2 linked regions of the Bernardetia sp. MNP-M8 genome follow. Each later gene encodes a partner of the first gene's protein in a complex. Links are inferred from orthologs where the notes say so. Each region holds a gene or a part of one and is shown on either strand. Other genes may lie near its edges. The genes, in order: mnmE and mnmG.

Evidence for each region.
Region 2: the proteins of mnmE (region 1) and mnmG are in contact, whole or in part, in a solved structure (PDB 9HIP), measured with the Escherichia coli proteins. The link is inferred for Bernardetia sp. MNP-M8 from one-to-one orthologs.

Annotation. Positions count from the first base shown.
Region 1 is NZ_CP147012.1:3,519,946-3,536,554, forward strand. The notes cover bases 6,018-8,982. They hold mnmE (tRNA uridine-5-carboxymethylaminomethyl(34) synthesis GTPase MnmE), read left to right. Parts: upstream 6,018-6,765; coding sequence 6,766-8,199; downstream 8,200-8,982. Other genes in these bases: V9L04_RS14375 (AAA family ATPase), read left to right, coding at 6,018-6,215; V9L04_RS14385 (endonuclease/exonuclease/phosphatase family protein), read right to left, coding at 8,277-8,982. Also shown: V9L04_RS14355 (hypothetical protein), read right to left, coding at 1-101; V9L04_RS14360 (endonuclease), read left to right, coding at 662-2,752; V9L04_RS14365 (hypothetical protein), read left to right, coding at 2,938-3,480; V9L04_RS14370 (hypothetical protein), read left to right, coding at 3,536-4,762; more of V9L04_RS14375, read left to right, coding at 4,980-6,017; more of V9L04_RS14385, read right to left, coding at 8,983-9,317; V9L04_RS14390 (hypothetical protein), read right to left, coding at 9,569-10,447; V9L04_RS14395 (tetratricopeptide repeat protein), read right to left, coding at 10,460-11,392; V9L04_RS14400 (FG-GAP-like repeat-containing protein), read right to left, coding at 11,763-16,609. UniProt on the Escherichia coli protein: Exhibits a very high intrinsic GTPase hydrolysis rate. Involved in the addition of a carboxymethylaminomethyl (cmnm) group at the wobble position (U34) of certain tRNAs, forming tRNA-cmnm(5)s(2)U34.
Region 2 is NZ_CP147012.1:4,609,557-4,626,078, forward strand. What follows is about bases 27-2,904. They hold mnmG (tRNA uridine-5-carboxymethylaminomethyl(34) synthesis enzyme MnmG), read right to left. Parts: upstream 2,478-2,904; coding sequence 576-2,477; downstream 27-575. Other genes in these bases: V9L04_RS18635 (DUF4476 domain-containing protein), read right to left, coding at 27-323; V9L04_RS18645 (hypothetical protein), read right to left, coding at 2,746-2,904. Outside these bases: more of V9L04_RS18635, read right to left, coding at 1-26; more of V9L04_RS18645, read right to left, coding at 2,905-3,363; V9L04_RS18650 (IS630 family transposase), read right to left, coding at 4,019-5,062; V9L04_RS18660 (hypothetical protein), read right to left, coding at 8,358-9,731; V9L04_RS18665 (hypothetical protein), read right to left, coding at 9,981-10,166; V9L04_RS18670 (flotillin domain-containing protein), read right to left, coding at 10,406-12,382; V9L04_RS18675 (hypothetical protein), read right to left, coding at 12,648-13,316; V9L04_RS18680 (hypothetical protein), read left to right, coding at 13,677-14,297; V9L04_RS18685 (DUF4385 domain-containing protein), read left to right, coding at 14,393-14,887; V9L04_RS18690 (hypothetical protein), read right to left, coding at 14,875-15,381; V9L04_RS18695 (hypothetical protein), read left to right, coding at 15,508-15,885; V9L04_RS18700 (dihydroorotase), read left to right, coding at 15,998-16,522. UniProt on the Escherichia coli protein: NAD-binding protein involved in the addition of a carboxymethylaminomethyl (cmnm) group at the wobble position (U34) of certain tRNAs, forming tRNA-cmnm(5)s(2)U34.

The sequences.
Region 1 (16,609 bases):
TCAAAGAGTTTTCTCATTTTGGAGTCTCTAGGCAAAACTTGGTCTAAAGATTTGAGAGGATATTTGGAAAGAATAAAAGCGAGTTCAAGGAGTAAATCCATTTTTTTTTAATTTCTAGATTGCTTGTAGAGATACAAATATTATCAAAGTAGAGTTGATTTTAGGGCAAAATTAATGAATATGAATTCTGAATTAATCAAAAAATACAAAATTAAATAGTTGTTAATGTTAAAATCGCTTTACTATTATGTTGTTTTTTATCAAAATTGAAAAATAATAATATGCGATTTAATTAACAATTTGTTCACACAAAATTCAGTAATTATTTTCTATACTAATTAAAAAAAAAGTTACTTGAAGTCTTTTGAGTGTATTTTAAGCTATTTTTTACTTTACAAAGTTCGCATTAACTTCTTAGTAATCAACCCTTTTACTATGAACAAATTAATAACAAAACTTTACGAATTTATCTCATACCTCTAATAAAATATTCTAATTCTTACATAAAAATCACTTTACTATCTTAACTGTTTTTTGATTGCAAGCGCAAAGCAAAGGGACTAGTTTTGGGAATATTAGAATTACAAAAAACATTTTCATAATTCTTATATCCCTTTTACTATAAAAATTTATTTACAAAGTTCCCTTTCCCTTTTCAAAAATGACTAAGAATTTACACTTTCAATTTATCTCTGTTTTATTAATTTTTATTGGCTTTACTTTTTCTGTACAAGCACAAACACCACCTCCTTCTAATCTATCTGGTTCTGCTTTAAGAACTTGGTACAAACAAAATTATCATGATGGAAAACACAATACTTTAGGCTATTCTACAGCAAGAAGATATATGTACAACAATATTGATAATAAAAATAACTCAATTACCTGTGTTTATTCAGGTTTTGTACAGCCTTGGACGTATGGAGGAACAGGCACAAACCCAATGCCTATCAACTGTGAACATACAGTGCCTCAAAGTTTCTTTGGAAAAGCCGAACCAATGGTTTCAGATATTCATCATTTGTTTCCTACTTATGTAGATTGGAATGGTACACGCTCAAATTATCCGTTTGCAGAAATAAATGATTCTCAAACTGAAAAATGGATGTATAATTCTTCACAACAAACTTCTGTTCCCAACTCAAATATCAATGCGTATAGCGAATATGCAAATCAAACATTTGAGCCTCGTGAAGACCAAAAAGGAAATACTGCTCGTGCAATTTTCTATTTTTATACCATGTATCCAACACAAGCAGGTTCAATGAGTCAAGTTGCAGATATTAACGTTTTGTATCAATGGCATTTGTCTGACCCAGTTGATGCTGCTGAAATAGACAGAAATAATAAAATCGAACAATATCAAGGCGACCGTAATCCATATATTGATTATCCTCAAACAGTAGCAATTGCTTGGAGTTTATCTGGTGGTGGAACAGGTGGAGGAGACACAGGTGGAGATACTGGAGGTGGAACGCCACCAACAGGGTCAGAACTGTTTATCTCTGAATATATTGAAGGTTCTTCTAACAATAAAGGTTTAGAAATCTATAATCCAACTTCTTCTTCGGTTAGTCTTTCTTCTTATTCTATTCAAAAACAATCAAATGGTTCTGGAAGCTGGGGTTCTCAACTTTCATTAAGTGGTAGTTTGGCAGCAGGTCAGACGTATGTAATCGTTTATTCTTCGGCTTCTTCAACACTTAAAGCAAAAGCTGATTTAGTGACTTCTTCTAGTGCAGTTACTTTTAATGGAAATGATGCTGTTGCACTCTTTAAAAATAATTCTTTGATTGATGGTGTTGGTGTTTTTAATAGTTCGGCTACTTTTGGAGCGAATGTTACTTTGGTTAGAAAGCCTACTATAACAACTGGAAATACAACATATACAACTTCTGAATGGACTTCATATTCACAAGATACATTTACTTACACAGGAAATCATACAGTAAGTGGTGGCTCAACTGGAGGAGGAGATACAGGAGGTGGAAATACTTCTGCTCCTACAGGTTACTGTTCATCAAAAGGAAACAGTGTTGCCGATGAATGGATTCAACGAGTAGTTTTTGGTTCAATCAATAATACTTCGGGTTCGAATGGTGGATACAGAGATTATACAAATCTTAGCACAACAGTAAGCAAAGGAAGTAGTCAAACAATTACTATTTATCCTGCTTGGGCTGGAACGATTTATAATGAGGCGTATACAGTCTTTATTGACTGGAACAGAGATGGCGATTTTAATGATAGCAATGAAACAGTTTATTCTCGTTCGGCTGGAAATGCTTCCTCTGTAAGTGGAACAATTAGTGTTCCTTCAACAGCTTCAACTGGAACTACTCGTATGCGTGTTGCGATGAAATACAATGCAAATTCTTCTTCTTGTGAAACATTTAGTTATGGCGAAGTAGAAGATTATCATATCAATATTACAGGAACGGCAAAAATTTCTGCTGGTAACAATAATGATAAAAAAAATGAAGAAACGACAATTCAAAATACAGTAAATGAATTTAAAATCTTCCCAAACCCAACTACACAAGATGCAAAACTCCAAGTATCTGTTATTGAATCTCAAGATGTAGTAGTTCGTATATTTAATAATCAAGGAAAAGAAGTTTCATTCCAAACTGTTTTTGTAAATGGAAATGAAGAAATTACACTTCCTACCAATCGCTTGAAAACAGGACTTTATATTGTGGAAATTACAGGAAAAGATTTTCGTTTCACAAATAGAGTGGTTAAAAATTAAGTAATAGCAATTAATTTTAGTGGATTATAAACGCCTTACTTTTTTGAAGTGAGGCGTTTTTCTTGTGCTATTATTTTTATTGAAATTTTTTTTCAAAAAATAAGGTTTGAATTTCTGCTAACAGTCTCTTATCTTGCCTTATTATTTTAGATCTATTTCATACAACAAATTTTAATTTCTTTTTTGTGGGTCAGCGTACTACTATTATTACTATTTTGAGTGTCTTTGGGCTTACACTCTTTCTTATTTTTCTTTTTTTGATACAAAAAGCTGCTTGGCAACAAGAAAATGAGGCTTTAAATGCAGAATTAGATAGCCTTAGAACCAGTAGTCAAAATTTGGCTTTGGAGTTTGAGGAAAAAGTAGAACAAAGACGCATTTCAGATTCACTGATGCACCGAAAAGTATACGATAATTATTTTGATGCCTACGATGCTCAAAATTTTAGATTGTATGCACTCTATAAAGATTCGGAAAGAAGATATGGTTCTTCGTCTAACTTGGCTCGTGCTTTTAATATTGAAAATTCAGAATCAATAAAAAGTAATAGAGTTTTGGGTGAAATGTGGTATATTGTTCCTATCAAGGGCGTGCATTTTGTAGAAAAAAAACAAACTTGGACAAGCATTGCCAAAAAATATTATCACAATTTAAACGATTCTAGCCTACTCAAAACGTTTAATAAGGAACTGAAGCCCAATCGTTTTGTAATTGTGCCTTTTAATTAACTAAATAGAGTTTTGAGACTGTTTATACGTAATTTTTAATTTTTAATTGGTTCTAATGGATACGATTTATACCGATAATCAAATTATTTTTATCTCTTCTCTTGTTCCTGCTTATGCAGTTATTGGAGTAGGTTTTTTTTGTGTCTTTATAGGACTTATATTTTTTAGGAAAATATATAAAAAAATACGTTTTTTTTGGTTGATTTTTGGTCTTACTTTAATGGCTTTAGGAGTAATGGATTTGAAAGTGGGCAAAACAAAGAAAGTAATAATAGACAAAGAACAGTCAGCACTCATAGTTTTGGAACGCAAATATTTTGGTGAAGAAGTCAAGACATCAATTCCTTTCGATAACTTTAGTCATATTGAAGTGATGCGTGATTGGACAATCCGACAAGGAAAACTATTTTCTAGAGAAGAACTTACGCTCAGTATTTCGCTAGTCCGTTGGGGATTGCAACCCATTGAATTAGGAATTTATAGTGAAAAAACGGTTTTGAAAGATTTAGTGAACAAACTTCGAACAACTGTTTCCTTTCCTGTCCATTTGGTTAGCAATCCAGAAGATAAAAGTTATGCAAATTTTTCTAGGCAGTTTCTCAATGCTGATAATGTCGAAATTGCTTATGCATACCCACTCATGGAAATCTCTTTATTGCCAGATTCTGTGCAAATAACAGAGCCTACTTATGATCTTCCACGTCCTATAAATATCAGTATTGTTAGACAAGGAAACGATGATATGGCTATTTGGAACAACACCTATAATGTCTTTTGGATTGCTTTGGTAGGTATTCTGACTTTTGGAGGTTTATTTTTATTACAAAATTGGGTACTTCCCAAAAAAGGATTTGGAATTGCCTTTGCTCTTTTTTACTCCTCTTTTATAATTGCTGGTGTTGTTTGGATAGGTTTTGTTTTGTCAGCCTCATTTAGTAAAACACAGATTGAGTTTAGGGAAAGCAATATTTCATATTCTACTCGTCTTTTTGGGATAAAAGCCTTCGAACAAATAACGCCTAAAGCAGATATCAATGAGCTTTTGCCTATCATGAATTCAGTCAATCCAACTGATGGACAACTAACCATGGTGACAGCACAAGGTTTGGTTTTGATAATGAGTAATATTGTTGAACCTATAGATGCTGTAAATACACTTTTCAAAAAAGCACAAGGCGCACCCATGGATTACCGTATCTTGATTGATATAGAATCATTAACAATGGGAGAACGATTACTATTAGAAAAAGAAATGAGAAGATACTTGACAGGAGAAAAATAATATATTCACCTATAATTTCAAAATCCATTAGAATATCAGTTTTTAGAAATTAGATTGAATCAGTTTTAGATGAAAAACAGTTTTTTTTACATTTGCAAAATTTAGTTTATATTTGTCTTTGATAGATTATTAATTTTAATATTCAAAGATACAGAAAAGTGATTGTATTAGCATTTGCTTGAACTCATTATTTATTTACTATTTATTTTGATAGATTATGGAAAGAATACACATCAAGAATTTTAAACAGATTAAAGAAGCAGACCTTTATTTGCGTAAGTTTAATGTCATTGTAGGCGAACATACTTGTGGGAAAAGTACACTTATGAAAGTAGCTTATTTTATGCATCACTTACAAGACGAAATTATAAACGAAGTTTCTGCTAATGCACCACAGATTTTTAGACACAATTTCTTTGGACGTATGAAACAAGCTGTCCGAATTGCTTTTGTTCATCATTTTGGTTCTACAAGACACTTAGCAGATTTTACAATTGATTATTATACACCTTCTGGCGAGTTAGTTTGTTTTTATATCAATGATAATAATGATTTAGATTTATTTTTTGTAGATGATTTTGGAGATAAAATATTAGATAACTCTTTTGCTGCTGTTGAAGAATTAGTAGAACTCAAAAATAAAGGTTTAGATAGCACTTCGACAGAATGGCAAGAAGTTTTAGATGCGCTCAGAGCTAGATTAAATATTGTTTTTGGAGATAATACACAAGAACTTTATATTCCAAATAATAGAAGTGTTTGGTTTGCTATCGGAAATCGTGTTCAAACGCTTTTTGATGAAATGGAACAAACACTTAAAAGCAAAGGATTTTTACGTTTCGATTCCGAACACGAACTTTTTCATTTGCGTTTTGTACAGCATATCAAAAATAATGTACTTCCTGTTTTTAAAAGAAATGCAACGCTAAAAGATGTATTTTTTGATGTTATGAAATTTAGTACAGATGCAAATCTGACAATAGATTCGACAAGCACACAAATTGCTCAGCTTCTTCAAGGAACATATCAGACAGATACTTTTGGAGAAAAAATATTTTATGAGCTTCCTGAAAAATACGTATATCTTCAAAACGCTTCAACGCATCAACAAGAACTTATCCGTATGATTCAAGATTTGTTTTTGGCTGCTCTTCGTCAGAAACCTGTTTTGCGCTTTATCGAACACCCTGAAGCACAAGTACGAACAGATTTACATGAAACTCTTACTGAGTTTTTGGTTTGGTTTGCTACTTCTCATCCTGAAAATCAACTTGTTTTCTCTACACATTCTTCTCAAATGGTAGATACACTCAACAAAATTGTAGGAAAAGGAAAACTTCTCAAAAGTGAAGATGTAAATGTTTTGACATTAGATGATGGAAATCTAGTTACACTTTCGAACCAAGAAACTGGAAAAGTAGAAGATACTTTGACAGAAAAATATTTAGTATAAGTGTAGAAGATCAAGGCTTTCTTATAAAAACAGAAAAATGCCGTTGTTGGTGTTTTAGCGATAGCGACACCAACAACCACAAAATCCTTTTAAAATAGTTTTGAAAGGATTTTTAGTTTTTATGGAACACAGATTTTACGGATTATACAAGATTAATAAACATTATCACGGTTAATTTAGTAATGTTCATTTTTCCATAGCGACAGGTTTGCAAACCTGTCGCTATGGAAAAATAAGAGTGTTTTGTTTTTCTATAACTAATTGATTATTAGACCTGTAAATAACCGTGATAACGTTTAATACAGATTTTTTTAATAATTTATCAACAAGCCTTTGTTGGAATTTTAATAAAAACAGGATTAAAACCCTGTCCAATTTATAATTCATAGCCTATTTTTGAAAATACATCTTTATAAAAAAACACAAAAGGTTGTTTTTTAATTGAACAGGGTTTCAACCCTGTTTAGTAATGTGAATTTTTCAAAGTGTAAATTTATTCATTTTACATTCCCTAACATAACGATACCAACAAATATTTCTACTTCTATTTATGAAATTCACTGATTTTTCTGATACTATTATTGCTCTTTCTACACCTGCTGGACGTGGTGCAATTGCGCTTGTTCGTCTTTCTGGGGCTGATGCTATTTTGCATACACAGACATTTTTTAAGGGTAAAAATCTAGTAGAACAAAAAACGCATACCGTTCATTTTGGAACAATTAGAAATCCTGAAAATGAAATTTTGGATGAGGTAGTAGTAACTATTTTTAAAGCTCCTAATTCGTTTACGAAAGAAAATGTAGTCGAAATTTCTTGTCATGGTTCTCCTTTTATTGTCAAACGAATTGTTCAGAATTTTTTAGATAATTCGCCTGTTCGTTATGCAAAAGCAGGAGAGTTTACACAAAGAGCTTTTTTGAATGGTCGTTTTGATTTGGCACAAGCTGAAGCTGTTGCTGATTTGATTGCAGCAGATTCGGCAGCATCACATAAAGTAGCTATTTCTCAACTTCGTGGTGGTTTTTCTTCTCAAATAAAAGAACTTCGCCAGCAACTTCTTGATTTTGTTTCTTTGATAGAGTTAGAATTAGATTTTGGCGAAGAAGATGTAGAGTTTGCCGAGCGTGAAAAATTGACAGCCTTAGTAAAAACAATTCAGACAGTTATAGAACAGCTTTTAAGTTCTTTTGAGCTTGGAAATGCTATTAAAAATGGAGTTCCGACTGTTATAGCAGGAAAACCAAATGCAGGAAAATCTACACTTTTAAATGCTCTCTTGAATGAAGAAAAGGCTATCGTTTCAGAAATTGCAGGAACGACAAGAGATTTTATAGAAGATGAAATAAGTATTGAAGGAATTGCATTTCGTTTTATAGACACAGCAGGATTGCGTTATACAGACGATAAAGTAGAATCGATTGGAGTAGAGCGAGCAAGAAAAAAAATGAGTGAGGCATCGCTAATTTTGTATGTAATTGATTTGTCTGAATTGTTTAATGGAAATATTACAAAAGAAGAGTTTTTTACAGAAATAAAGGAAATTGAGCAGCTGAATATCAATACACTTTTTGTTTTGAATAAAGCTGATTTTTGGTCTAAAATTGAAGAAGAAAATAACTTTGAGTGGTACAACAAACTCAAGGAATGGATAGAAAAATCAGCTACTATTTTTACACAAGCCAACAATACAACAGACAAAGAAGATATTGAAAAGCTAAAAATAAAAATTTTGGAAGTCATTCAAGCTGATAGTTTCCATGCAGGCGATACGCTCGTTACCAATACACGCCATTACGAAAGTCTGAAAGGTGCAAGTTTTGCATTAAAAGATGTTTTGAATGCCTTAGAAATGGGTTTCTCAGGCGATTTGCTTTCTTTAGATTTGCGAACAGCCTTAGAACATCTAGGAGCAATTACTGGCGAAGTTTCAAACGATGAAATTTTAGGAAATATATTTGGTAAGTTCTGTATAGGAAAGTAAGAGCATGAAAAAAACGATTTGAGAAAAGTATAAATTCTCAAATCGCTTTTTAGAATATAGAACATGATTAGCAAATCTTATTCAATAAGAAACTTTCCATAAAGAGGAAAATGGTCGGAGTCAAAACTTTCTAATCGTTCAAACTCTACAACTGAAATTTTTTCAGTAACATAAAAATGGTCTAAAGGCCATCTCAAAAAATAAGAAGTTGCATCAAAAGTATTATATAATCCTCTACCAATTCTGACATCTTTCAGTTTTGTGTTATCTTCTCCAAACAAACGTTCTGTTCTGCCCCAAGCCAAATCATTAAAATCTCCTCCTACTAACGACGGATAGTTATCTTTCTTTACTAAATCTGCTATTCTAAGCAATTCTTTTTCTTCTTTTTTATTCTCCTCTATCATTTTCATTTCTCCTACATTATCAGGGTATTTGTCGCTTGGCATAGGAGCTACTGGATGTACTCCATAAAACTTAAAAACTTTTCCTGATGGCAGTGTTACAAGTGCATGAAAAGAAGGAACTTTAGAAAGATTCAAATATTTTATTTCAGAATCTTTCAATGGAAATTTTGAATAAAGAGCCATTCCATAGGCATTATCTAATGGTATCTTCATCGTATGAGGGTATTCTTTTTCCAAACTTTGTAGTTCTTTTACCCACCAATCATCTACTTCCATAGCCAATATCATATCTGGGTCTGCTTTTTCTATTATTTCTAAAAACTTAGAAGAGTTTTTGTTAGTAATAAGGACATTTCCCAAAAGTATTCCTACTGTATTTTTTTCATCAACAGATATAGTTTCTACACTTGGAACTTCCTTAGACCACAATAGATAGGGAGCCATTACACTAAGTTGAATCAAAACTGCTGAAATAAGTCCTGTAAGTAAAAGAATAGTAGGTTTGTTCCAACGAAGTTTTATAATGACAAAATAGATAAGTATGATAATAGATAAAATAAACTGTATCATTCTAGGAAAGTCCAATACCTTTAAATACCACCTTGGAATATCATAGATTAAAGATAAAATGCTAGAAATAATAATGAGTACGCTAAGCACAATAGCTATGTAAAATGCTCCTTTTCTGAGGTTACTGTATGTTTTGTTCATATTTTCTGTAAAGAAGATTAAAAAATAAAGGCAAATTGGAATGAAACCAAGTATCTCTAAAAAAACTTTTTTACAAAAAATAGTGAATAGGTAAAAAGTAATTTAGATTCTGAAGTTTGCCCTATAAAGTCATAAAACATACACACTACCCATAATGTTGTTGATTTTATTTTTTACAAAAAAAAATGACTTGAGAAAAATATAACTTCTCAAGTCGTTTTTATTTATTATTACTATTTATCGTTCTCTTTTTATTCTGGTAATAATGTAAATTTTGTTTTTTTGTTGGCATTCATTACTCCTTTTGCTTCTAAAGACATAATTCCATTATACGAAATCCATCTTCCCTTATCTATCGAAAATTCAGCAATTGCTTGATGATTAAATCTCATCATTGTATCTTTTTTTCCATCACTTTCAAAAAAACTAGGAGAATTAAAAATGCCATTTACATATTCTTCTACGTTATATTTTAGCACTGCAATCCTTTCTCCATCTATCATTTTTATATCTACTAAAGTAACTTCGTTTATCTTATAAGCACTATCACACTCAAAATTTTGATCATTGGTAATAAAATTCACATCAAGTTTCCAAGTATCTCCTATACTTACAGGTTTATTGGGCAATTCAAATAAAACAGAGATTAAATTCTTTTGTCGGCTTTGAAGCCAAAAACTATGAATTTCTCCTGTTTCAAGTACAGAGCCACGTAATACAACACCTTTATTCATCGCACTCATCATTCTAAGAATAGTCTTTGTTCCTCTGATCGTATCATTTTCAATTTCTGAATCAGATTCTCTATTATACATTTTCATCTGAATGTCTATAACTCCTTTTTGTTTTTTATGTAAAGTTGTGATATAATCCATATCAGCTACTACCTTATTTAATTGATTAAATAATTTTTGTGATTCTGACAATCCTTCTTTCTTATTAGAAGAAAGAGAATTGAAAAGACTTCCAAAATCCATTTCCATATAAGAACTATCCATTTCTTTCATAGCTGTCTTATAACTGAGTTCTTCATTTTCTTGAATTTTCCATCTCAAATCAACACTTTCTTTGTCTTGAGCAAAAGCTGTAATTGGTATGAGAGTAAGTAATACTATTAAGATATTTTTCATTTTTCTTAAAGTTTAATTGCAGTATTTAATTAATAATTGATTGACTTCTTTTCCATAATTTTTTTCAAAATTTAATGATTTGGCTTTATTCAAATATTCACACCCCTTCTCCATATCTTTTTCATCAATGGCAATTATTGCAAGGTTACGATATGCGTATGAGTTAGTAGGCTTGATAGCTAAGGATTTACTAATAATCTCTTTTGCTTCTTCACTATTGCCCATATTATGCTTATTCAACCCATAATTATTTAAAAATAAAGCATCTTTATCATTATAAATTACTTGAAAAACTGAATCAGCTTCTTCATATTTTTTCAACATGGAATAGCAATAAGCTAAATTCATTTCATTCTGAGCTTTTGGATTTAATGCTTTCACTTTTATCAAATCTTTCAATGCACATTCAAAATCTTGTGAAGCAAAACATACCTCAAGTCTTTTCTGATAATACCACCAATTATTAGTTTCGATTTCGATAGCTTTATCAAAGTTATTTTTAGCTTCTTCAAATTTGCTTTGGCTATAAAGAAGTTGTCCTTTATTAAAATAACCACTTGCCATTTGAGCAAACTCTTTAATTGCTCTATCATAATAGAAATGAGCACTATCAACTTGTTTTAAAGAAACATAACAATTAGCAAGATTTACTAATGCCATACCTAGTTCTGGTGCATCTGTAGTTGCAATTTCTAAAAAAAGTGGTTTTGCTTGTAAAATATCTTTCATCTCTGCATAGGTATTAGCGATCCAAAATTTTACTGCTATAGAAGGATTTTTCTTATACTCTTTCTGAAACTTCTTTAATGCTTTGTCATACTCTTTGTTAGCAAAATAGCTTTGACCTTCTTGCATAGTTTTGCTTGCCTGTTGTGCTTTAGCCGAAAAAGCAAATAAACAGATAAACAGTAACAACATATAGAAAACGAAATTATATTTTTTCATTTTATGAAATAGAGTTTGATAGGTTTTGACTTCATTATAAAAAACAAAAATACTATTTAAATTCTACTTTCCATTTTTTAATAAATGAAAACACCTTTTTAACCTGTAAGAATATCTATTTGAAACTGAACCAAGCGTTTTGAAATCCTTTTTAATGAGTTCTATCAAATCCTCTTCAAACTCTTTATTTTCAATATAAGCACAATTCATTTTTACAAATTCAACTATTTTTCATAAACCTGCCCTGCTGACGATATATAAATCAGAGTAAATTTAATCAAAAGGGAAATAGAGATAAAATGTCTATAAAAAAACCTTCACTCAAAGAGCAAAGGTTTTGTATAACTACTTTATATTTAAAACAAACCATCTATTGAATAATAATTGATTTTGAATAGGTAGCGCCCTTTTGATTGAAGTGAATGAGATACATTCCTTTCGGTTGATTGGTAAGATTTATTTTCAACTCATTTTTTCCTTTTTGAAAGGTTTGAGAGCTTACTTTTCTACCAATTCCATCAAAAACAGTTACTTGTGTATCTGCTACTAAAGCAGTTCCAAAACGTACATTCACTATTCCTGTACTCGGATTTGGATAAACACTGAATGTATCTTGTTCAAACTCATTTTGATTTGCTTTTACTTTTGTTGCAATTCTAGTAGCAGGATTAGGACAGAATGATACTTTGTAACTCCCTGCATTTCCATTTGGTGTATAAATAGCTACATCAGCAATCAACTCTTCACTTGCATCTATGCTTTGTTGTGTTATTTCTACATTGTTATGGAAATATTTTATTACACTGGCTACTCTCTCTACACGTAATTTATCTCCTACTTGATAGTCAATAATTACCCCAGAAGAAGGCGTGTATCCTGCAATTGCCTTTCCATTTGCAAGTACATACCATCTGTATTTAATAGAACTGAAATAAGGAGTTGTATTTTGAGTCGTTAATCCAAACATATAAGATATATTTTGAGCCACTGTATTTTCTACAAATCCGTCTTGATTTGCAGCCAAGGTATTGGTTGTATGTACTCCTGCATCCCAAGCAGTAGTGCCTGTGGTTTTGTTTACTGTTGCCCCACTTGTTGTTACATCTGCTTCCACTACAAAATCAACAGGGTAACTCAGTACTACATTTTTTGTAATACTACTAAATGCTCCACTTGCTGTAACTGTATAATATCCAGCAGGTTGGTTGCTCAGTGTATTAGTGGTACTTACTGTTGCATTTGCAGCATTTTTCCATATATAGGTAGTAGCAAACGTTCCTCCTGTCACTGTAGCAGTAGCTGAGCCAGTAGAAACTCCACAATCCAATAAAGGAGCTGAAATACTTAGATCTAAAGCACAATTGATAAATAAAACTTTAGGAAGTGTGGTATTTGCTGTGTATAAACCAGCATCTACGACTAAATCTTGTGTTGTTACGCTTGTGCTAGTATAAAATACAGAGCCATTTTTACTATATCGTATTTCTGTACCTACTCGTTCAATTTTGAATCCATCTCCTGTTTGATAGCTTCCAAAATCCCCTTTATTAACTCCTTTTTCAACTACATATACTTTTCCACTAGAAGTAGTGTAGATCGCATATTCTATAGAATTAAATGCAGTTCCATTCTCTTTTTTGGACAGTCCAATCAAAGAAGAAGTAGTTGCATTATCTACATTGAATACAATTCCCCCATTTCCGATTACTTTCTGAGTAGAGTTTGCATTAGTGTTCCATCCTGTTGTGCTTGTATGGTCTAATTGTCCATTTGCATTTAGGGCTAGATTTGTTAGGTTTGTCCACGTTAGAGGTGCGCCAATGAGATAAGAAGCGTTATAGGTGATTCCATCTTTGGTCAATTCTAATTGGTAAGTTCCTGCACTGAGTCCAGTAATATTTGCTGTATTAGCTCCGTTTGACCATACATAAGTTGCACCTGTTGCTGTAATATCAATAGTACCAGCAGTTCCTCCAGTTCCACAGTCGATTCCTGTAACGGCTGCTGTATAGGTTTGACTTCCACCTGTTGCTCCACAAAATGAAACTTGTACTTCTCCTGTACTGCCTGAATTAATAGCTACATCAGCGACTAATGTTTCAGTAGCATTAATAGTATATTGGTGTACTACAGTTCCATTTTTATAGAATTTCATTTGACTTCCTTCTCTTGCTACTGTAAATACATCTCCTTTTTGGTAGGCTACTGCTGTACCAGGATTTTTATTATAGCTTGGAACTGCATTAGAGTTTCCTACAAAGTACCACGCATAATCAATAGAAGTATAAGAGGCAGCTGTATTTGGTTTTGCTAAACCTATCATATAAGAACTTGTATTGCTGGTGATAGTATTACTTACCCAACCATTGGCAGTAGCAGCTAATTGTTGTGTCGAAGCAGAGTTTGCTCCACTTGTCCAGCCTGTAGCATTTGTTTTTGTAAGAACATTACCTGCACTACTTACGTTTGCTTGGTTCTCAAAATCTACTTCATATCCGATAGCTACGTGTTTTGTACGAGTTCCATACACACCTGTTGTTGTTACTGAATAAATGCCTGTGTTTTTATTTGAAATACTTGCTGTATTTTCTCCACTAGACCAAGCATAAGTAGTAGCAAGTGCTTCACCAAGTAGAGTTGCTGTTGCAGCACCAGCTCCATCGGTAGGACAAGTATTAGAAGTAAATGAGGTAATTTCTAAAGCAATAGGACAACTTGTAAACTGAACTTGAGGAATACGTCCATTGGGTGTGTACATAGTGGCATCAGCAATTAAATCACCTGCTGCAACGCCTCCAACTGTTCTAAATGGAGTGCCATTTTTAGAATATACAAGGGTTGTTCCTGTACGCTCTATTCTGAAAATATCGCCATTTTGATAGGTGCCAAAAGTACCTCCAACACCATATACAACACCATTTTCATAAACCACGATACTTCCAGCATTTGTAAGATAAATAGCATAACGAATACTAGCATATCCGACAGCTCCTTTGTAGTAAGAGAGTCCGATCATATAGTTATAAGCATCTTTTTCTTCTGCTGTAAAGGCAATTCCTCCATTAGCAATTATTTTTTCTTCAGAAAAGGCTTTGCTTGTCCAGCCAGTTGTAGCTGTAGATTTAGTAAGTCTTTTATCTACTAGAGTAAACTCAGTCAAATCTGTCCACGTTAAATCATAGCCTACTTCATAAGTAGCTGTATAATCTGTTCCTCCATCAGTAATAGTAACTTCATACTCCCCTGCTGAAAGTCCAGTACGGTTTTGAGTAGTAACTCCACCATCTGACCAAGCATACGTTTGGCTACCACTAAACTCAGAAACATCTAAATCAATTGCTCCTGTACTTCCTCCTGAACAACTTATGCTTGTAATAGTGGCAGCAAGTAATGGAAGTGTAAGGGTAGTTTCTGCTTCTCCAGTACCAGTTATTTCAAATGTATTTGTTCCTGCACAATCATTATAGGAATAGACTCTAAAGAAATACTGTGTACTAGGATCTAATCCTGTAACTACAATATTTGGATTCGTGGAAGTACCTGCATAAATTACCTGTTCTCCTGCATCATTCCAACTCAAATCTGCTGTTGGAAGAGTTGCTGAATTAGTAGGAGCTGTAAAACCATTCGTACTATTTATTTTAATGACATAACCTGTTGATCCTCCTGTTGGTGCATCATAACTTACAACATCTAATGTACTAACTGTTGGGTTATTTCCTGCTAATAGATTGGTTACTTGAGCTGTGGGAGCAGAACAGGCAGAAAGCGTAGTAAAACTAATCTCATTTCCATAAGCAGTTCCTTCACTATTGATAGCATACGAACGAACGAAAATAGTAGTAGCAGAAGGCAAGCCTGTTATATTTTGATTGAAAACCCCTGTACCTGTTCCTATTTGTACTTTATTGTTTGAAGTAGTAGGTGTTGTACTTGTTCCCCAAACTATTCCTCTTTCTGTTACAGTTGCACCTCCATCAGAAGTTACATTTCCTCCTAAATCGGCTGTGGTAGCTGTTACGTTTGATTGAGCTGTTGTGGTTACTGTAGGAGGGGTATTTATGATAGCAGGACTTATATTTATCTCGTCAATAGTTACTGCTGCATAAATACTACCACTATGTGTAATCCGTACTTCATCTATATTATTAAAATTAGGATTACTTGTTAAGTCAAATAATGACCATATGTTATTTGCTATATTTGAATTTGTAAGAGTAGCACCTGCTACACTAAGTCCATCTCTGTATGCTATAATAGTCAAATCAGAATTAGCATCACTATTTGGACGAAGATAAACACTATTAAGTTTAAACTCACTACCATCATTGCTTTTAAAAATTCCATTTGTTAATTCGTCAGTAGTACCTGAACGAGTTAGATTAATAACTTGATCTCCCAAACCTCCTGGATTAGGTCCTCCACCTGCAGCTAAATTTATAGTTACAGGTCCACTTGAATTTACCTCAAAAGTCCAACATTCTACAGTAGCAGATGCAGTTCCAACTGGAGCACTACCAATTAGATTTCCTGATGGTGATGAGTCAAAATCATATACTCCTGGACTAGGTGCACAAAAAGCTGTAAGTGTAGTAAAACTAATCTGATTTCCATACGAAGTTCCTTCGCTATTGATTGCATAAGCACGAACAAAAACAGTAGTAGCAGAAGGTAACCCCGTTACATTTTGATTGAAAACACCTGTTCCAGTTCCTATTTGTACTTTATTATTTGAAGTAGTAGGTGTTGTACTTGTTCCCCACACAATTCCTCTTTCTGTTACTGTTGCACCTCCATCAGAAGTTACATTTCCTCCTAAATCGGCTGTGGTAGCTGTTACGTTGGCTTGAGCTGTTGTGGTTACTGTAGGGGGATTATTTACAAGTATAGCCCGAAAATTCAAAGTGGTTGGTTGATTTCTTAAAGAAACTGTAATTTCACTTTCAGTGTCTATTACAGCACCTGCATCTATATGAATATACAAATCTATACCAGTAGGTAGATTACTTGCAGGATTAATGGTAAGTTGAGTTGCCCCTAATAATGTAGTAGAAGTAATATCAATAGCTTCAACAACACTATTGTCATTTACTCTTCTAATTTCTATATTTCCAGTACCTAAAGTTACTGTTTCATTAAAGTTGAGTACCAAATCTGCATTTTCTGGAAAGTCTGTTGCTCCGTCGGTAGGTGTGCTTGAAGATAGAGCTGGGGGAG
Region 2 (16,522 bases), 1.1 Mb from region 1 along the record:
AAAGTATCGTAGATTTGATAAAAATTTTCTTTATCAATACTAGAATTATATGCGTTTTTTGCAACTAAAAGCCTCTCTAAATCTCCTGTAAATAACGAAATGATTAATTTGATTTGAGCTGTACTTAGGCAGTTCTCTTTACTTAATTTTAGTGCAGCCTCTAATTTAGATTTTTGAATACTTTGTCTTTCAATAAAATTCTTTTTACTCTGAAATAAATAATCAGACAATGCTTTTGTACAATTAGTGTTCTGAGCAAGAGAAAAATGACTAAATAACACAAGATATACAATAAAGGAAAAAGAAGTTAAATAAGTTTTCATAGATAGGATTTTTATAATAGTTTATGGATTAATAATGAATCCATAAGACAAAAACTAAACCTATTTATTGTTATCTCTACTTCCAACAATCCTATTAGTAAACACAAAAAAGCCTATCAGATTATAAAAATCTAATAGGCTTTTTCTATTTCAAACTATTGTCAGAGTTGTTTCGGATTACCAAAAAACTACTTACAAAGTTTTGAATTATCAATGCCGTTGTCGGTGTCCTCACCGACGACAAAAATACATTTATCTATTCAAGTAAACCATCAAAACAGAAATATCAGAAGGACTAATTCCACTAATTCGTGAGGCTTGTCCTAATGTGCGAGGCTGAATTTGAGTTAGTTTTTTACGTGCTTCCATAGAAAGCGAAGGCATAGAATGATAATCAAGACCATCAAATAAGTGTAAACCTTCCAAACGGTGCATTTTCTCAACTAGCTTTTGTTCTTTCTCAACATATTCAGAATATTTGATTTGAATTTCGGCTTGTTCCAAAATCTCTTCATTATTCCTATTGTTTGTACTACTTCCATTTTCTGAATCAGAAACAGAATATTTTTCTAAAAGATTAGCTATTTCGCTGTTCATTTTACCCAAATCTGAAAGCTGAACCTGTGGACGCTTCAAAACATCAATAGATTTTACTTTCTGCTTGAGTTCTGACGTTCCTAATGCTGCCAAAACAGGGTTTGCATCTTCTAACTCAAGACTTCTTTTAGACAAAACTTTAATTACTTCTTTTACTTCTTCTTCTTTTTGTTTCATTTTTTGAAGACGAGTTTCAGAAGCCAAACCTAAATCAAAACCTTTCTGCGTAAGACGAACATCAGCATTATCTTGACGAAGCAAAATACGATATTCGGCTCTTGAAGTAAACATTCTGTACGGCTCATCTGTGCCTTTATGAATCAAATCATCAATCAAAACACCAATATAGGCATCAGAACGAGAAAGCGTAAAGGCTTCTTTTTCATGTGCTTTTTGGTGGGCGTTTATTCCTGCCATAAGTCCTTGACAAGCAGCTTCTTCATAGCCAGTAGTTCCATTTATCTGACCTGCAAAATACAGGTTTTCAATGCGTTTTGTTTCTAATGTTTCCTTTAATTGTGTGGGTTGGAAAAAGTCATACTCAATCGCATATCCGGGACGGAACATTTTTGCTTTCTCAAAACCTACAATTTGATTCAATGCTTTTTGCTGAACTTCATACGGAAGCGAAGTCGAAAAACCATTTACATAGACTTCTACGGTGTCCCAACCTTCGGGTTCTACAAAAATTTGGTGTCTATCACGCTCCGAAAAACGAACAATTTTATCTTCAATAGAAGGACAATATCTTGGACCCAGTCCTTTTATACGTCCTGCAAACATAGGCGATTTCTCAAAACCAGTTTGCAAAATCTCATGAACTTTTGGATTTGTATAAGTGATATAACAACTTCTTTGATTTACTAAAGAGGTCGTTTCATCAGAATATGAAAATTTTGAAGGATTTTCATCTCCTTTTTGTTCTTCAATGGCTTCATAATTAATGGTTCTTCCATCTACTCGTGGTGGCGTTCCTGTTTTCATTCTGCCAGCCTCAAAACCTAATTCTACTAATTGTCCTGTAATTCCTGTGGCTGCTCGCTCGCCTGCACGTCCTCCTCCAAATTGTTTTTCGCCAATATGAATAAGTCCGTTTAGGAAAGTTCCGTTGGTGAGGATTACTGTTTTTCCTTCAAACTCAATTCCTAATTGCGTTCTGACTCCACACACACGTCCATCACGCACCACCAAACCTTCGACCATTTCTTGCCAAAGGTCAATATTTTTATTGTTTTCTAAAGCTGTTCGCCATTCTTCGGCAAAGCGCATTCTATCGCTCTGACAACGTGGACTCCACATTGCAGCACCTTTCGAACGGTTGAGCATTCGGAATTGTATCATTGTTTTGTCTGTAATAATTCCAGACATCCCACCTAACGCATCTATTTCTCTTACTATTTGTCCCTTTGCAACACCACCCATAGCAGGATTACAACTCATTTGAGCTATTGTGTGCATATTCATTGTTACCAACAAAACTTTTGAGCCTAATGTGGCTGCTGTGTGGGCTGCTTCACAACCTGCGTGTCCTGCGCCCACTATTATTACATCATACATAAACAGTTACCAGTTATCAGTGAACAGTTATCAGTTAATTTCTTAGTTTCTTCTGCGAAGAAATAGGATTTCTGTTTCTGTGTTTTTAAATTCTTTTTATTTTAGAATAATTCTACAAAATTACACTATTCTAGCGTTTTTTACTAATTTTTAGTTCCTTGATTTTTAGTGTTTTATGTTCAACCGTCGTTGAGGCGTTGCCGTCAAACGAGGTTTTAAACTGTTATAATCCTCAACGACGGCAACGCCTCGTTGACGGTTTCAAACATCAATCAAACTCAATTATCAAATCCTTTATTTTATCATAATCTTGTTGTTGGATATGAAATTTTTGAAGCTCATTTCTACCTCCAAACCATTCTAAAACATACTCTCTATCTAATTTTGTATTTTTTTCTGATAGATGACTGTGATAAGAAGAATGAGGATAATCTGTAAAGTCGTTTGTAAAACCGTGTTTTACTGGGTTTTTATGAATATAATCTATCAACGTAGTCAAGTAAGAATCAGAAGTTACTTTTTTGCGTTCGAAGGCTTCTTCAAAAAGTGAGCCTGTACGTTTATACTTCTTATTGATGGCATTAGCATACGTATTGAAAAAATGTCCCAACTGTCGGCTAGGATTCAGCGTAATATGCGTTCCTTTAGGCGAAGGTTTTTCTCTAAGTTGTGTACGCTGTTCTTCGGACTTGATACGTACCAAAAGATGAAAATGATTTCCTAATAAACAGTAAGCAAAAGTATCCATTACAGGAGAAACATATTTAGCGTATTTTTCTAAGAAGAAAGTATAATTCTGTTGTTCATAGAACAAATTACAACCATCAATACCACGATTGTAGATGTGGTATATTTCGCCAGACTCTAAAGGTATTTTGTATGCCATAACTTTAATCCTCATTGACGGCGAAGCATCAACAACAGTTTATAATGAATGATAAATTAGACTATCAAGATACAATAAAATCTAAAATAATCAACACAATACAATCGTAAAAACATAATTCAACACAACCGTCAAACGAGGCTTTGCCGTCGTTGAGGATTATAATTTAAAACCTCGTTTGACGGCGAAGCCTCAACGACGGTTTATAATGAATGATAAATTAGATTATCAAGATACAATAAAATCTAAAATACCCAAACCAACACAACCGTCGAACGAGGCGTTGCCGTCGTTGAGGATTATAACTTAAAACCTCATTTGACGGCGAAGCCTCAACGACGGTTGAATTAAAAAACACCAAAAACCATTTTGTTTTTATAAAAATAGTTGCGTTCTTATTAAGCTAATAAAAAATCTAAAAATACAGTTAATGGATAATAAAGAAGTAAATAAACCAGAACAGATTTTGTGGCTTGAGAAAGAACTTGGGTTAGAAATGTTTGAGGTAAAATCAAAGGAATTATTTTTTCATTCAGACTTACATCGTTATAATGTTTATCTAACAGACTCTAATAGAGAAATAATAGGTTTAAGAATAAGAGACTGTCATGTACGAGAAAACAGTTGTATTGCTAAATTAGACAAGTTGTTATACTCAATAGAAATTGGTTTTCGAAAATTGGACGTGAAAATTAGGTGCTAAAAGTGTTTCTAGCTCATCTTTATAATCAACGATATATTCAAAAAATGCAAGGACGTTAGTCCTAAATTTTTCAAATGTATTGTAGTATTCATAATCAATTATTTTCTTTCTCATCAACTTCCAAAGTCTTTCAATTAAGTTTAAATTAGGCGAGTAGGCAGGCAAGTAAATGAGTTCTATTTTAGAGCCATATACCCAGTCTTGCACCAAATAAGATTTGAAATAGGAGGCTTGGTCTAAGACCATATACACCTTGCTTTTATCTAAATAGGCTGCTTCTACTTTATCTAAAAATTCTCTTACACTCTCTGAATCAACTGTTTCTGATTCACTAATGAGTATATCGCTTGGATTTTGAATGTTTACTGTACCTGTCAAATTTATGCGCTTTCTACCACTACTACTTTTAATTTCTCTTTCCTCTCCTGTTGGAATCCAAGCATAATTACTTCGGGTATTCCATTGAGGATGAACAGCATCTGCGTAGAGTAGAACAGCATTTTCTGAATCTAAACGCTCTATCAAAGCCTCTATATCTTCTATAAAGTGAGTTTGAAGTTCTTTATCAGCTTTAGCAGGAACTGTTTTTGTCTTTTTATAAGAAAAACCTAGACGTTTCATCAAACTAGGAAGACTTTTAATAGCGTAATCAATACCTAAATTTTCTTTTATCCAATAAGCAATAGACTGGCAGTTTTTATGCAAGTGAGAACGAAGTTCTTTATCTAAAGCTGCCAAATCAAAACTATCCAACTTACCCCAAAAACCTAAATAATTAGAAGAAATAAAACCAGAAAGACCACAGGAATTATAACTTTTTACATAATTATAAAAACTACTTAAATCAACACCTAAAAGCTCTGACAACTCTTTTGCTGACTTACCTTGGTCAAGACCTAAAAGAACAGTACAACGAATATAGTCCTTCTTTCCTGAAGAACTTTTACGATAATCTTTTAAAATATCTCGTTCAGAAATACTAAGTTGAAAATTCATAAGCTAAAAATAATCAAAATTTAGATATTTTTGAAATCTAATTACGGATGAGTATATATCTAATAATTACGAAATTAGAAGGTGAAAATTTAAAATTTATAGATAGATTTTTACACTTAAAAATACTTAAAGTCAACTTTAGTCCAATAGCTGATTTTACTCCCATTAGTGAAATATATAGTTTAATAAGTCTAGAATTAGTAGAGAATAAAATTTCAGATATATGTTTTCTAGCAAAACTTAAGCAATTAACATATTTAGATGTTAGTCAAAACCAGATTACTAATATTGATCCTTTATCTAACCTATTATTACTTGAACAATTACATTTAGGTGAAAATAAAGTATCAAGTATTATAGGACTTAGCTCTCTGAAAAAATTAAAAAAATTGACTCTTCATGCTAATCCAATATCTAACATAGAAGGTTTAGCAGAGTTGCATTTATTAGAACATTTATCAATAGAAATATCATCGAAAGTAGATATGAAAGTTTTTGAGAGATTAATTAATATCAAGCAATTAGATATAGTTACAAATGTTGTACTTGTTATGAAACCGTTAGAAAATCTAAAATCTATATCTTGGTTATCTATCTATCCAGCAGAAAACACTGATTTATCGTTTATAAGTAGATTAAGAAGTTTGAAGAGAATAGATATGCAGATGGGATTGACGACAGAAATATCTTTCCTGAAAAATTTAGAAGAATTACAGAAGTTAGATTTACAAGGAAATGACATTGTTGATATATCAGTTATTAGTAATCTTAGAAATCTAAGAGAATTAAACGTAATGGAAAATAGAATTAATGAGATATATCCTATAGTTAACTTACCAAAAATTACTAGTATCAGCATATCGCACAACAAAATAGTAGATATAAAAGACTTTAAAAAATTAAATAATTTAGAATACTTATACCTTGCACATAATAGTATAAAGAGCAAAAGTCAAGTAAAGTCTTTAATCCTCTTAGATAAGCTACAGAATCTAACTTTATACGGAAATCCTATTGATTATCTACCAAAAGAACTTTTAGGAGATAGTTACGTATATAACTGCCTCCAAGACCTAAGAAATTACTACCAAAACCAAGATTTCGTACCCAACAAAGAAATAAAAGTAGTGCTATTAGGTAACGGAATGGTAGGAAAAAGTACGCTTTTGAATCGTTTTTTATCTCCTAATGGTAAGTGGGAAGATATACAAATAGACATTAGCGACCGTACAGAGGGAATTGTGATAAAAGAAAATACTCCTTTTGAATTAGAAGACGACAAAGAAGTAAAACTAAATATTTGGGATTTTGGAGGACAAGAAGTCTATCACGGAACGCATCGTCTTTTTCTGAATAAAGATGCTGTTTATATTATCGTTTGGGCATTGGAAACCGACGAACAAGAACACGAAATCCGTCAAGATTTGAATTATTGGTTAGATTATGCACAAGATTTGGCTATTGATAGTCCTGTGATTTTGGTGCATAGTCAGTGCGATAAAGAAAGTGAGAAAAATAGAAAGGAAATAAATAAGCAAATAGATATTAGCGAAGAACCAAAATATGCAAGAAATATCATAGAAAATGATTTATCGTTTTCTGCCAAAACAGGAAAAGGACTAGATAAGCTAAACGAAGCCATCAAAAAAGCTATCAAAGACACCAAATTTTCACTTTCAGGTAGAGTAAATACAAAAATTCCTGAAAAATGGTCGTTTTTGCGTGATGATTTGAGGAAATTAAGAGAAAATGAAAACGATAAGAAAAATGAAATTTCGTATCAAGAATACATAGACAGATGTAAAAAAAGAGAAATAGAACAATCAGAAGCTGAAACGGTACTTTTGTTTTTACATCGAACAGGCTTTTTGTATTACGACGAAAAATTATCAAAAAATATTATTCTCAATCAAACGTGAGCAATAGAAGCCATTTATGAAGCCTTAAAACCGAGTGGTTTGGTAAAAGATAAAAATGGAAAAATAAGTTCTGAAAGATTAATAAAACTTTGGCAAGAAAAGGGATATTCAGAAAATGAAGCAAAAACCTTTATTGATTTTATGGTAAGTTCTGAAATTTGTTTTTGTAAAGAACAGCAAAATTATAGAGAGTTAGAAAATCCTACTTTTATTGTTCCTCATTATTTGCCAAAGCCAGAAAATGTTCATATTAGATGGCGATATGAGGATAGTTTTTATATGATTTACAAACCTGCTTTTTTCCATAAAGGAATTGCAGAGCGTTTTTTAAGTCGTTTAGGACGTTTGAGTAATGAAACTGATTTATGGAGAGATGGAATACGTATTTTTAGTGAAACATTTAACGGTGATGCCTTAATTACTTTTGATAGAGAAAAGAAAGAAGTAAATATTTCTACTGAAAACTATGAGCTTTTGGAAGCGATACTAAAAGAACTCAATAAAATTTTAGATGAAGGTTCGCAAACTAAGCCTTCTGAAAAAGTTACGTTTTTTTATTCGTTTGATGGAAAGGAGTTTGTGGAAAAGAAAAAACTGATGACACAGATTGAAGATGATAATCAATTTGTAAGAACAGTAAACAACAAAAAAGTAGAAGTAAAAGACTTTGCAGAAAAATATAGATTAAAAGAAACTCAAAAAACTATTTCTGAAAAATCTCATTTTGAAGAGGAAGGAAAACAAGCTAAAAATCCACTTATTGAGGAAGCTAATAATAAGAAAAACCCTATTACTATGAAAGAAGACAAACCATTGAAAATTTTTATTTCGTATTGTAGTTATGACCGTAAACTACGTCAAATTATGGAAAATCGTTTGAAAGTTTATTTGCAAGGAGCAAAAAATAAATACGAAACTATTTGGTCTGATGTAGAATTAAAAGTAGGAGATGATTGGAATAAAGAAATTCAAGATGCATTGAATGAATCTACTGTTGGTATTTTACTAGTAAGTCCAGATTTTTTGGCTTCCGAATATTGTACAGGGGAAGAACTAACAATAATGTTAGACAAACAGAAGAATGAGAATTATTTGATTGTTCCTATTTTGTTGAGAGATTGTAGTTTTGGAAATAATGACACATTAAAGAAAATGCAACTTTTCAAGACGTACAAAAATGAATATGATGTTGAAGATTTGAATGAAATTAATGATTTAATGCCGTTTGAAGATTTAGCTGATATTCCAAAACCTCAAGCTAGATTATTGAATAAATATTTTAAAAAATTAGCAAAAGAGATTGATGATGCTGTGGATAACTTAGAGTTAGGCTGTTCAATCAAGGTCAAAAAGTTCCCTAATTTTTTGACCTTGATTTAAGCAACATTTTTCATTATTTTTTTCAACTTTAACTCTTTGCATTTTATGTTTTCTAACGCATTTTGAGTTTCTTCTATTGAAAAAGCTCTTCCAAAAGTAGCTATTGTAAAAATAAATTCAGTTAAACCACTTCTGCTGTTGGGATTTATTTTAGTTTTAAATTTTCCAAAATAACTCTCAATAATATCAGAACTACAAAGAATAAATTCCTCCTTCAAACTCTTACTTTTGTTTTCTAAATTATTCAAATATAATTTAGCGTTCTCCATAAAAACTTTTGCTTTTGGGTTTAATTTGTCTCCTGCTTGAGACTCAATAAGTAGCAATTTATTAAGAATATTTTTCTTTTGTAAAACTCCAAATCCTGTAGTTTTAAGCTCTTGACAAACCATTTTAAATACTTTTTCTACCTGTATTAGTCCTTTTATAAACTCCTCTTTTTCTTTCAAAAAAAGAACTTGTTCTTGAACACATGAGGGTAAATTGTCCCAATTTTGTACTATTTTTTTTGCCCAATTAACACAAGGAAAGATATTTGCAAAACGCATTTTTACCCTCATAGAAGGAGGCATATACTGACTATTATCTTTACTTAAATTCCATTTTTGTCGTAATTGACCGACAAGGTTACTAAATAATTTGAAATCAGCATCTTGATGATAAAGTCGCTTTAAATGATTAGCTAAAATATGAGTACAATCCTCTATATGGGTATAATTCAATGATTTATAAGCCTTTTTTAAGTTAGTACCTTCATCACTAACAATATATTTTATTTTTGTTTCAGAGGCTATTTTACTTAATTCTTTCGCTATTTGTTCGCCTCTCCATTCGTTACCAATTTCTACTGCCAAAACTTCCATATCACTATGAGATAAACTTCGGTTTTTAGGAATAGCATCTACTGAAACACCTAGTAGCAAAAGTATTTTTTCACTACCAAAACTAATACTTTCATCCACATAGACCACATACTCGCTACTTTGGTTTTCTGTGTGTTCAAGACGATAAGCTCCACATTTGCATAACCAATTACGGATACTGCTATGACTTGGTAATTTGCCTTGTAAACCAAAACAAAGATGTAAGCAAACTAACGTATGACGACAACTGCGTAAACTCATACCACCATATTTATATAGTTCTAGTACAAAATTGACTACCTGTAAGCTATACTGGTGTCTTTTTGCTTTTTTAGTAGACAAGTTTAATTTGCCTTGTAATTTTTCTGCTTGATATTTTTTTTTCCAAGAATCTCGGCTATCTAAGAGTTCTTTAATACGACTTTTTAAATAGTCGTTTTCTTTTCTGCGTGCCATAGCTTTGGATTTCCAGTTTTTTATCCTATATTCATACTGTCGTTTAGACATATTCCTCGGTATTTTTTGTTGTGTAGTAACTCAAAAATACGAGGAATTTTTTTTATAGTTTGTACAGCCTAACTTAGAGTAAATCCTCGTTGACGGCAACGCCTCAACGACGGTTAGAATTTAAACAAAAAAACTCCCAAAACTACAAAAGTAGTTCTAAGAGTAGAAAAATGAGGGTTAATGAATTGTAGTTAAATTTTTGGATTATAAATAATTTAAAAGAAGCTGTTTATAAATTCCGAGTTCATGTTATTTTTCATTTGCATTTTTTTGCATATAAATTTTATATTCTTTTTCTGCTAACTCAATCATTGTATCAAATAAAATAGCTTTTTCATCTAAGGTAGATAATTTTTCTTTTAAAGTTGTGTTTTGTTCTCTAAGGTTACGAATTTCTTGTTCTTGCTCTAGTAAGCGTTGTTCTGCCGTTTTCATGGAATGGTTTATTTTGTAATGAAAATTTTAACTTATTTGGAATAGATAATTTGAAAATTATTTTGTAATACCTAACTATTAACGTGAACTTGTAATTATATTTTAAATTATAATTATTTTTTTTGTCTCAGTATTTACTTGTCAGTCTAACTGAAAAGTTTATCTAATCTGTTAAGTAACTGTAAATACTGTTTTATAATTCCGAGTTCACGTTAATTAGTTTAAATAAAAACTAAAGGTTATAGGTATTCAACATCAGCAGCCGAATCATCTTCTTTTTTGGCTTCTTCTTTCGCTTTTTCAGCTTCATTGAAGTTTTCAATGAAATTAAGCAATTTCTCGCCTCCTGGAATGCTACTTACCATTTCCAAAACATCACCATATTCATTATCTGATTTTATGGTCTTGACAACTTCTTTGAGCATCGGAACTGCCATTCCAACTCCCATAACTGTTCCCATAATGCTTTGCATTGGCGAAGAACCATTTCCTCCAAAACCTCCTACACCAGAGCCACTTGTAGTTCCATTTTGTCCTGTTCCCATTCCATTGATATTCAAGAACTTGATGCTATCAATTTTCTCAGCAGGTGCCATAAGTTTCTCCATAATTGTAGGCAATAAAGGAATAAGTTCTTTGATTGCATCTGCAAGAATAAGATTTTTACCCACTTTATTTTGAGCCTCAATTTTGAGCATAAGTGCATGTGCTTCTGCTTCTCCAATTTGTTTGATGGTTTGCGATTGCAACTCAGCAGCTTTGCTTTCCAACTCAGCAGCCTCTAATTTTGCTTGTGCAACTGTTCTCAAACGATATGCCTCTGCATCTACATCTACATTGAAAGCAATCAATTCTTTCTTGGCTTCTTTGTCTGCTTCAATGACTTCAATTTGAGCTTGTTTATCAGCCGTTTTTAAGTCTAATTCAGCAGCTTCTTGCTTTGATTGTGCATTCTTAATCAAGTTATAGGCTTTAATATCAGCTTCTACACGTTGGTTTGTCAGCTGTGTTTCTGCTTCTCTTTTTGCCTTAATTACTTCGATTTCCTTATCACGATTTGCTACCTCAACAGCTTGAACTGTACGTGCTTGCTCTTCTGCTCTGATTTTTTCAGCTTCTTGTTTTGCTGTTTCTTCTAGCATTTTGAGTTTTTCACGAAGCTGCTCAGCTACTTCACTTTCTCTACGAATACGAGCCAGTTCAATCTCTTTTTCTTTATTTTCATCAGCTACGCTAACAGCTTGTTCTCTTAGTTTTGTAGCTACAATAGATTGCTCTTCTTTTTTCTGACTTGCCAAACTAATTGCTAATTCTCTAGCAATAACAGCTTGTTGCTCAATAGACTCTTGTTCTTGCTTTGTTTTTTCAGCTAAAGCATTTTCTTTTGATACAGTTTCTGCAATTTCACGTTTTTGCTTTTCAGATTTAAACTCTAAATCTTGCGTAATCTCTAACTGACGAGTTTGAGCAGCTTGATTTTGCTCTGCGATACGAACTTCTTTTTCACGTAAACGAAGGTTGGCTGCCTCTGCTTGTGATGCCGTTCTTTGTGCAATTTCCTTAATACCTTGTGAATCCAAAACATTTTGGTCATCGTGTTGAGAAAGAGGAAGCTGCTCCAAATACTGGATAGCTACATCGTCTAGCTTATACCCATTCAAAATTACATCAGAATCTTCATCTTCTCCTAGAGCTTTCATGATTTCCTTTTTGAACTCTGTACGGTTTTGATACAACGAGTCAAAAGTCAGTTTCGAACCTGCCGTTTTCAAAGCATCTGAAAATTTCGCTTCAAAAAGTTCTCTAAGAATACTAATATCAGAAGCTCTCCCACACCCTACAGCACTTGCCACACGACGAATATCTTCGTCCATTGCATTGATTTTGATATAAAAATCAACTTCAACTTCTGCACGGATACCATCTTTACAAGAAAGACTTTCATGTTCACGTCTTCTTATTCTGACCGTTTTGACAGTCAAATCAATCGTTTCTATTTTGTGAAGAAGTGGAATAACAATTGCCGAACTGGTAGAAATAGATGCTTTTTGAAGTCCAAAACCTGTTTTTACAAGTGCAGTACCAGGGCTTGCTTTTTTCAAAAATGCTCTGAGTAAGGCTACTAGAAAAACTATAAATAGAATAACACCAGCAGCAACAAAGACAAAAGTAGGCATACCATTTATGCCATTTGATTGCAAAATAATTGCGTTCATATTTTTTAAAATTAAAAGTAGATAAATAAGTTTGATTGCTTTTCATTGAATAGATTCCTTTACAAGAAAAGAATTTTTATTAATTTTTGCTAAATTTCATGTAGTATTGGCAAAAGAAAAGCAGTACGAAAACAAGTTTCGCAAAAACGAAGGCATATAAAGTTCACATGGGAGTAAAATGTATAACAGACATCCTTGTCCGTTGAAGGTTTGAAATAACAACTGAAATATTATCATTTACACAGACTAGAAGTCTGTGATACATTTAGTTTAGCATCACGAAGTATAAATTTTTTTCTTGATCAAAATCTACAATGACTACTTCTTGCTTCTTTACGAATACAGAGCCTTTTTCAGCTACACGGATAGAAATATCGACAATATCTCCTCCATCTAATTTAAAGATAGCAGTTCCAAACTTGTCTGTAACTTCTGAAGAAGAAACAATGGCTACTTTTCCTACTAAGCTATTTGCAGTTCTGACAATTCCGTAATCTCTAAAGAAAGGTTTTATGGGTTTTAATAAAAAACCTGCAATAAAAACAGCTACAAAAAAAGAGATTCCAAAATTGACAAAAAACATTGTCCAAAGCTGCCAAGATATAGATAATTCTAACTGATTGATAGCAAACTGATTGAGCCAAACTCCAATAATTGCTTGTATAAAAAACAAGATGGTAAGTATTATTGAAATGGGAACTTGTCCGACGCTCAAAAAAGTAAGGAATCCATCACCTAAAGAAAATCCGTCTGCATCTACATCCATGTCTATATCTACATCAATATCAACATGAGGATGAGGAAAAAATCCTTCTATTGCACTATGACTAAACAATCCAATTGCTGACATAAGCCAAATTCCGATAGAAATTGCACCCAATACTCCATAAACTAAATTATAGGGAGCTTCTAAAAGTGTGATTAATTCGTTCATGGCTTTGTTATTTTATTATTGTAGTAAGTCGTAAATAGATGCAAATAAGCAAAACTTATTTTAAAGTAGGTTTAATCTTTAAGTAAAGTAGTTTTAGTTTTTAAAATTTATGACTTAAAGTGTTTGTGGTTATATTTACGTAAAGTATCAAAAGAAGGTTTTGTTTTGCAATAACTATTCCAATTATAATTTTGCTAATACGCTCATTTAGAGCAGATTATTTTGTTAAAATATTTTTAACAATTTGATTTAATATTGATTTTTGATGATGCTTTTTATGCAAAAAACTAAATTTGACTTGCCAATTGTATTAAGAAACTCTTAGCTTTGTAGAGCAAAATATTTAATATAACAATAATCATGTTACAAATCGCAGACTTTGTTTTTGAAAATATTCTTTATTTTTTTATACCATCTACTTTATTAGGAATAGTTGGGTTTTTATTACTATCCTTTTCTAGTGGTGCAGGGTTTTCACTCAAAATGACCATTCACCATTTAAGTCAATTAGATTTAAAAAATGAACTTACCATAATAGGAATTATTCTTTCTGTACTATGTTTTTTAATGGGAGGTAGTTTAGCTTCACTACATTTTTATTCTTATCAGAAAGCAGGAACAGAAGTAAAATCATTTATAGAAAATAATGAAATACTTTTACAAGTAGAAAATACTGAACTAGCATTAGATTTGGTAGATACACTCTCTTTGTATTTGCAAAAATTAAAACTAGATGATGGACGTAAGTACCTTTCTAGAGAAGAAATCCATCTTACAGTTTTCTCAAAGGATAAACAAAATAGTATTTATTTGATACTACAACAAGATAGGAAGAAAGACAATCAATTATGGGTTTCTTACAAATTATCTGAAAATAGCTTTCAAGAATGGGAAATAGGAAAAATACCTATTTATAATCCACTATTACTAAATATATTTGATGAGAAAACAATAAGAATCGCTAATCGCCACAAAGAATGATAAATTAGCTTAAAGAATATGTAACCTATTAAAAAAGGAGAATCTTAACAATTTAACTTTATCAGTAGTTTAACTATCTAAAAAAGCAATCTATTATGAAGAAATTTGATTATTCACGCAATTATAAAGAGCTTGATTTACGTAAAAATCCAGAGTTATATGCTGTTGGAAAAGGAGAGCAAGGTGTTTTGTTGGTAGAGCCTTATAAATCTGAAATATTACCTTATTGGAGATTCAAGACTCCCGAAATAGCAAAAGAATCTTCTGAAAAGATTTATCAATTATTTCTATCATATTTGAATGAAGAAGATTTTGTAGGCGCAGATATGGCTCGTAAATTTTTACAGATGGGCTATACTCGTTCACGAAGATATGCCAATTATAAAGGAGGAAGAAAATACAAAGGAGAAGTTCCTAAAGATAAAAAAGGACAAAGTGGTTCGCATGGAAGACCTCAATTAGAACGTCAAGAAGAAGACCCTGTAAAAGCCGAATCTGCTAGAATTTTTAAAGAAAAATGGTTTTTAGCAAAAGACAATGAAGAGTATTTAAAACAAAAGAAAATATTTCAAGAAAATTATTCAATGTAATTCAAGTTGTTGGTAGCTTCTAAGGTCAGGTATATCAATAAAATAAGTCGCAGAGACCAAAAAAAAGTACGAAACCAGTTTCTAAAAACAAGTTTTTCGATAGTTTTTATATCGTAGCCTTTGCTTAGTTTTCCATGTAGAGGAACAAAAATCCAAGCTGTCAGAATCCAAAGTAGAAGAGTAAAGACTAAAGCAATACTAGAAAAAGAATAAAAATTACTCATTCTGTTTCTTATACTTTCGCCTACATAATTGTTTTGAAGAGTATAATCTACTTCATATCCTTCCCAAACGAGCCAAAAGGATAATCCAAGTTCTATGAGCATAGGTAAAATTACTATTTTTCCTGTCAGTGTAGTATGTGCAGAATGGAAGTTATGAAAATTTTGTTTGCCTACTTCTTTAAAAATAGGATAATGAACTATCTGCACAAACCAAATAAGTCCAACTAAAAAGCTGGTAATCAGTAGGTTTGAAAGTAAAATAGGAGACATAATTGAGGATTGAAAATTAAGTAATTTTTTTAAACTAGGATTAATTTATGATTTTGTGCAACCAAATTTAGGAATTAGCATCTCAAATATAAATTTATCTCAAATTAATTACTAAATCTATCGTTTATGAACTTTGTTAAAGTATCTGCTTCTTTTTTTATTTTTATTTCCATTTATTTTTTTTCTTCCATTTCTACATTTGCTCAATTAGATAAAAATTCGTGTCAAGAAATTTTAGGTGGTTTAAAAACAAAAGACTTTGAGGGATTATCGCTCATTACACACATACTAACAACAGATTCTCTTGTACAAAAGCCTTCTATTTATGTTTCTGCTCCTTTATTACTTGTTTTTAAGGAAAACTATCTCATAATAGAAGGTAATAGTGAAAAAAATCAAAGAAGTGTATATTTGCCTTACAACAGAATTAAATTTATTACAACTTACAACTGGAAACGTATCTTTTCTAGTGGCAAAACAATAGAGATTCATTTAATGGATTGATGAGAAACAAATAAATATTTGCTTTTATCTTAGCCAATTTGTGACAAAACTTTCAAACAAAGTTTTTACCTTTGCATCAAATACCAAAAATCACAGTTATTAATTTATAAAAATGCAATCGGAACAAACAACTGCACATTGGCTTCCAAAAGTAAGAATCATTAACTCAGAATATGATTCGAAAAAAGAATTTTGTATTGGAATAGCAGATGGAAAAATTACCCATCTAGTAGAATACAATCCCTCTATAACAATTCCTATAAATTATAAAAAAATAGATTGTGAAGGTGCTTTTGTTTCAGTGGGTTGGTGCGATATGCGTGCTTTAGTAACTGAACCAGGAATGGAGCATAGAGAAACGCTAAATACAGCAAGTAAAGCTGCAAGTTTGGGAGGTTTTACACAAGTTGCCATTTTACCAAATACGAAACCAACTTTAGAAAATAAAGAAAATGTTTATTTTTTAGAACAAGAAAATAAAAAATCTAATTCAAGAGTAGAATTTTTAGCAATTGCAGCCCTTACACACAAAGCAGAGGGACAAGAAATGACGCAAATGTATGACCTTCATAAAGCTGGTGCAGTTGCTTTTTCCGATGGCTTGAAAAATGTGTCTCATACAGGCGTTTTGATGCGA